2 linked regions of the Phenylobacterium zucineum HLK1 genome follow. The protein of the gene in region 2 interacts with the protein of the main gene of each other region in a pairwise test. Links are inferred from orthologs where the notes say so. Each region holds a gene or a part of one and is shown on either strand. Other genes may lie near its edges.

Region 1 (3,134 bases), 1.3 Mb from region 2 along the record:
ACCTGCCGCTGATCCACGGCCCCGACGGAGCGAAGCTGTCGAAGCGCCACGGCGCCCAGGCGGTCAGCGAGTTCGACTCCATGGGCTACCTGCCCGAGACCATGCGCAACTACCTGGCCAAGCTGGGCTGGGGCCACGGGGACGACGAGATCTTTTCGGATGAGCAGGCGATCGCCTGGTTCGACATCAATGACGTGGTCAGCGCGCCGGCCCGCCTCGACTGGGCCAAGCTGAACCACCTGAACAACCACTACATCCGCCAGGCCGAACCCGCGCGCCTCGCCGAGCTGGTCAAGACGGTGCTGGCGAGCCGCGACTGGCCCCTCGAGGCCGGGGACATGGCGGTGATCGAGCGCACGATCCCCTTCGTCCGCGACGGCGCCAAGACGACGCTGGAGCTGGCCGACAACGTCGTCTTCGCGCTCAAGCGCCGGCCGCTCGAGCTGCCCGAGAAGACCCGGACGCAGATGACCGAGGAGCTGCGCGGGCGCCTTTCGCGCCTGCGGGAGGCGCTGGCCGCTGTCGAATACTGGGACGTGCCGTCGCTCGAGGCGGCGCTGCGGGCGTTCGCGGAAGCCGAAGGCGTGGGCCTGGGCAAGTTCGGACCGCAGCTGCGCGCCGTGCTTTCCGGCGGCGCGCCGGCCCCCGATCTCGCAGGCGCGATGGTCGCGCTGACCCGCGACGAAAGTCTAGGACGGCTCGACGATGCGCTTTCACCGTCCGCGTAAACCGCTATAAGGCCGCTCGAACGAGCGTTTCATCTCGCACCCGCGAAAGGAGTCCGCATGGGCGACACGGCGAAGATCGGCATCGGCGGCAAGGACGTTGAGCTCCCGGTCCTGAAGGGGACGGTTGGCCCCGACGTGGTCGACATCCGCAAGCTGTACGCGGAGACCGACACCTTCACCTACGATCCGGGCTTCACGTCGACCGCCTCTTGCGAGAGCAAGATCACCTTCATCGACGGCGACAAGGGCGTGCTGCTGCACCGCGGCTACCCGATCGACCAGCTGGCGGAGAAGTCGAGCTTCCTCGAGGTCTGCTACCTGCTGCTGCACGGCGAGCTGCCCACGGCGGCCGAGTTCACGACGTTCGAGCACAACATCACCTATCACACGATGGTGCACGAGCAGTTCGACCGCTTCTTCCAGGGCTTCCGCCGGGACGCGCACCCGATGGCGATCATGGTCGGCGCGGTCGGGGCCCTCTCGGCCTTCTACCACGACAGCACCAACATCGACGATCCCGAGCAGCGGATCATCTCGGCTCATCGCATGATCGCCAAGATGCCGACGATCGCGGCGCGGGCGTTCAAGTACTCGAAGGGCCAGCCCTTCATCTATCCGCGCAACGAGCTCTCGTACGCCGAGAACTTCCTGCGCATGTGCTTCTCGGTCCCGGCCGAGGACTGGAAGCCGAACCCGGTCCTGACCCGGGCGATGGATCGCATCTTCATCCTGCACGCCGACCACGAGCAGAACGCGTCGACCTCGACCGTCCGCCTCGCCGGCTCGTCGGGCGCCAATCCGTTCGCGTGCATCGCCGCCGGCATCGCCTGCCTCTGGGGCCCCAGCCACGGCGGGGCGAACGAAGAGGCGCTGAACATGCTGGCCGAGATCGGCTCGGTGGACCGCATCCCCGAGTACGTCCAGGGCGTGAAGGACCGCCGCTACCGGCTGATGGGCTTCGGCCACCGGGTCTACAAGAACTACGACCCGCGGGCGAAGGTCATGCAGACCACCTGCCACGAGGTCCTGGCCGAGGTCGGTCACTCGGACGACCCGCTGCTGAAGGTGGCGATAGAGCTCGAGAAGATCGCGCTCAACGATCCCTACTTCATCGAGCGCAAGCTCTACCCGAACGTCGACTTCTACTCGGGCATCACCCTGCGCGCCCTGGGCTTCCCGCCGGACATGTTCACGGTGCTGTTCGCCCTGGCCCGCACCGTGGGCTGGATCGCGCAGTGGAAGGAAATGATCGAGGATCCGTCCCAGAAGATCGGCCGCCCGCGCCAGCTCTACACGGGCGCCGCCCAGCGCGACTACGTGCCGGTGGAGAAGCGGGGCTAAGCAGCCCCCTTCCCTTCCAGGACTTTCAGGACTGCAGACGCGGCGGCCTCGTTCGGATCGGGGCCGCCGCGTCCCATTTTGTCGAGGGCCGCGTACTGCCGCTCGACCTGCCGGCGGCGCAGATCCGCATCGTCCAGGCGCAAGGCCGCCTCGCGCGCCAGGGCCGGGCCGTTGCAGTCGTCCTGCAGCAGCTCCGGCGCCACCGCCTCGCCGGCGGCGATATTGAACAGCGTCACATACCTCGTGGTGATCAGCCGCTTCAGGATCGCATAGGTCAGCGGCGCGAGCCTGTAGCCGACCACCATCGGACAGCCCGCCAGCGCCAGTTCGGTCGTCACCGTGCCCGAGCAGGCCAGGGCCACCGTCGCGGCCTTCATGGCGTCGAGCTTGCCGGCTTCCCCCTCCACGACGTGCGCGCGGTTCGGCCAGCCGGCGACCCGGGCCCGGACCATGTCGGCCACCGTCGGCGCGGCGGGGATCACGACGTGGAGCTCGGGCCGCTCGGCCTTCAGCCGCAGGACCGCATCCTCGAACGCCGGCAGGACGCGCTGGATCTCGCCCGGGCGGCTGCCGGGCAGCACCAGGAGGATGGGATCGTCAGGCCCTGCGCCGATGCTCCGGCGCAGGCGGGCCGGATCGGCCCCGCCGAAGTCGATCGCCAGGGCCGAGTTGCCGACGAAGGTGGTCGGCAGGCCCTCGGCCTCGAAGTACGGCGCGTCGAAGGCGTGGATCGACAGCAGGTGGTCGTAGGTCGCCGCCGTGGTCTTCCCCCGGCCCGGCCGCGAGGCCCAGACCTGCGGGCCGACGTACTTCACGAGCGGCATGCCCGGACGGGCCCGGCGCAGTCGCTGGGCTACGCGAAGGGTGAAGCCCCAGGAGTCGATCAGCACGGCGACGTCGGGCTTTTCGCGCGCGGCGATGGCGGCGGCTTCGCGGGCGCGGCGGATCACCTTCGGATAGGCGGCGAGCCCCTCGAGCAGGCCCAGCACCGACAGCTCGGCGATGTCGAACGGGCTGTCCAGCCCCTCGGCCCGCATCCGCTCGCCCCCGACGCCGACGAACCGG
Region 2 (3,172 bases):
TTCAGCCACGTCCGCATCGGGGAGACCGAGGAGACGACGATCGGCGGCCGGGTGCCGGCGGCCAGCGCCAACGTCCTGATCGCCTGCGACCTGCTGGTGGCGGCGGGCGCCGACGCGCTCAGCCTCTACGCCAAGGACCGGACGGTGGCGGTGGGCAACGCCGACTTCTCGCCGACGGCGGACTTCATCACCGACCGCGACGTGCGCTTCGACGCCGACGCCCAGGCCCGCCGGATCGCGGCGGCCGTGAAGAGCTTCGACGCCGCCCCCGCGCAAGCCCTGGCCGAGACCAACCTGGGCGATGCGATCTACGCCAACATGATCATGCTGGGCTTCGCCTGGCAGAAGGGCGTGATCCCGGTCTCCAGCCGCGCGCTCTACCGGGCCATCCGCCTGAACGGGGTGCAGGCCGAGGAGAACCTCCAGGCCTTCGAGCTGGGCCGCAAGGCCGCCCACGACCCGGCCGCCCGCGGACCGCGCGAGGACGACGTGGCCACCCCCGAGACCCTGCCGCTCGAGGACCTGATCGCCCACCGCGCCGGCGAGCTGACCAAGTACCAGAACGGCGCCTATGCCCAGCGCTACCTGGACCGGGTGCGCAAGGTGCAGGCGGCGGAGGCCCCCCTGGGCTCCGAGGCCCTGACCCGCCAGGTGGCGATCAGCCTCTACAAGCTGATGGCCTACAAGGACGAGTACGAGGTCGCCCGGCTGCATTCGGACGGCCGCTTCGCCGCCTACAAGGCCCAGAGCTTCAAGGGCGGCAAGGCCAAGGTCTGGCTCGCCCCGCCGCTGCTGGCGCGCAAGGGGCCGGACGGCAAGCCGAAGAAGATGGCCTTCCCCGGCTGGGTCGCCGACGCCGCGTTCCCGACGCTGGCGAAGCTGAAGGGCCTGCGCGGCACCCCGCTCGACATCTTCGGCTACACGGCCGAGCGCAAGATGGAGCGCGAGCTGCTCGTCGACTTCGAGATCCAGGTGGACCGTCTGGCCGCCGAGCTGGACAAGGCGCGCCTGCCGCTCGCGACCAAGATCGCGGCGGTCCCGCAGCAGATCCGCGGCTTCGGCCATGTGAAGGACGCCTCCGTCGGGCCCGCCAAGGCCGAGGCCAGGCGCCTATGGTCGCAGTGGGAGAAGGCGCCGGCGCCGGTCGCGGCCTAGGCGTCGGGGACGAACACCTCGATCGCGCCCGGCAGCTCCTCCAGCCGGAGCGGGGTCTCCGTGGCGAGGTCGCCGTCGAGGTTGACCGGCATCGGCGAGGGCGTGCGGATCTCGATCGTCCGCGCGCTGGCGGTCCGCACCTGCCGCCAGCGCACGTGGCGGCCGCGGCGGAACAGCGGCGCGAGCAGGACCACCTTCCAGAGGCTGCCCGGCTCGAGGCTGTAGAGGACGAGCCGGCCGCTCTCGATGCTGGCGTCCTCGCGCACGGCCAGGCCGCCGCCGTGGTAGCGGCCGTTGCCGACGGCGATCTGGTAGCTGCGGGTGCGGACGAGCCGGTCGCCGGCGGCGATGGCGGCCCGGAACGGCCGGGCGCGGAGCAGCACCTTCAGCGCCGCCAGGGCGTAGGAGAGCCGACCGAGGGGCTTGCCGGCGCCCTCCAGGGTCTGGGCCACCTCGGCGGCGAGGCCGAGGCTGGCGACGTTGAAGAACGGCCGGCCGTTGGCGAGCCCGAGGTCGATCCTACGCGTCTGCCCGGCGGCGATGACCTCGGCGGCGGCGAGCGGGTCGAGGGGCAGGCCGAGGGTGCGGGCCAGGTCGTTGGCGGTGCCCAGCGGCAGGACGCCCAGCGGCTTGCCGAGCTCCAGCAGGGCCGGGGCGGCGCCGTTCAGCGTGCCGTCGCCGCCCGCCACCCCGACGAGGTCGGCGCCCTCTCCCTCGGCCTTTCCCTCGGCGGCGATGATGCGGCAGGCCTCCTCGCCCGAGCCGCAGGGGCGGTCGACGAGCTCGATGCCGGCGTCGGCCAGCCGCGCGCGCACCGCGGCGACCCAGTCGTCCGGCTTGGATCGGTTGCGGATGAGAAGGCCGCGCCGCGCCATGGGAGCCTCAACGGCTAAGGCGCGGGAAGGCTCACTCCGTCGTCGCCGCCGCGCGGATGGCGTCGATGAAGGCCGTGCGGGCCATGGAGTAGTCGCGGTTGGTGGCGTGCGGCCAGGCCGAGTTGATGACGATCACCAGGCCCTCGTCGCGGAAGGTGGTGATCGACTGGCCGAAGATGCCGCGGGCCTCGTAGGCGCCGCTGACCGGCATCCACCAGAAGTAGCCGTAGCCGCGCTCGGGGGCGCCTTCCTTGATCTGGGGCGAGGTGGCCTGGGCCAGGAATTCGGGCGGGACGACCTGCTCGCCGCCGGCCTTGCCGCCCTCCAGCAGGAAGAGGCCGAGGCGGCCGTAGTCGCGCAGCGTGATCGAGATGCAGCAGCCGCCGCGCTCGTGGCCGGCGAGGTCGGTGACCCAGATCCCGTCGCGCTCCATGCCGAACGGCTTCCAGATCTTCTCGGAGGCGTACTCGGACAGGCTCTTGCCGACCGCGTTCGAGACCAGCACGCCGACGAGGTCGGTCTCGCCGGTGTTGTAGGTGAACTTCGTGCCCGGCGCGTTGGCCCGGGGCAGCTTGCGCATGTAGCTGACCAGCGGATTGACGCCCGGCTCGAGGATCGCCGCGCCCGCCCGGGCGACGTCGGAGTTCGGGTCGGTGTAGTCCTCGTTCCACTTCACGCCCGAGCTCATCATCAGGAGCTGGCGGATGTTGACGCCCTCGTAGCCCGAGCCCTTCAGCTCGGGGATGTAGTCGGTGACCGGGCTCTCAAGGCTCTCGATCCTGCCGTCCTGGATGGCGGCGCCGACGAGGGTGGAGGTCAGCGACTTGGCCACCGAGAAGCTGGTCCAGCGGTCCTCGGGCCGGCGGCCCAGGCCGTAGCGCTCGAGCAGCACCTTGCCATCCTTCAGCACCAGCAGGCCCGAGACGTCGTAGGCGGCCATGTAGTCGTCGACGCTGAGCGTCCTGCCGCCGATGGAGACGGTGGGGGCGATGGCGCGCCCGGCGGGCGGCAGGTCGCGGATCTTGCCGCCGGCCTTGAAGGCGTTGACCCGGTAGACGGTCTCGATGGCGGGGTACCACGCCTTCTGCTGCTCGGGGCTCCAGACGAGGATGCTGGGCGTGTCGGGCTTGATCGCCTGCTGG

The links.
Region 1: the proteins of PHZ_RS03270 (region 2) and gltA interact in binary tests that used the Escherichia coli proteins (3 or more experiments, as listed by UniProt). The link is inferred for Phenylobacterium zucineum HLK1 from one-to-one orthologs.

Annotation. Positions count from the first base shown.
Region 1 is NC_011144.1:1,974,604-1,977,737, forward strand. The notes cover bases 106-2,927. They hold gltA (citrate synthase), read left to right. Parts: upstream 106-785; coding sequence 786-2,069; downstream 2,070-2,927. Other genes in these bases: gltX (glutamate--tRNA ligase), read left to right, coding at 106-728; lpxB (lipid-A-disaccharide synthase), read right to left, coding at 2,066-2,927. In the rest of the region: more of gltX, read left to right, coding at 1-105; more of lpxB, read right to left, coding at 2,928-3,134.
Region 2 is NC_011144.1:648,007-651,178, forward strand. What follows is about bases 92-2,951. They hold PHZ_RS03270 (lipid kinase), read right to left. Parts: upstream 2,031-2,951; coding sequence 1,152-2,030; downstream 92-1,151. Other genes in these bases: PHZ_RS03265 (indolepyruvate ferredoxin oxidoreductase family protein), read left to right, coding at 92-1,155; PHZ_RS03275 (serine hydrolase domain-containing protein), read right to left, coding at 2,062-2,951. In the rest of the region: more of PHZ_RS03265, read left to right, coding at 1-91; more of PHZ_RS03275, read right to left, coding at 2,952-3,172. UniProt on the Escherichia coli protein: In vitro phosphorylates phosphatidylglycerol but not diacylglycerol; the in vivo substrate is unknown.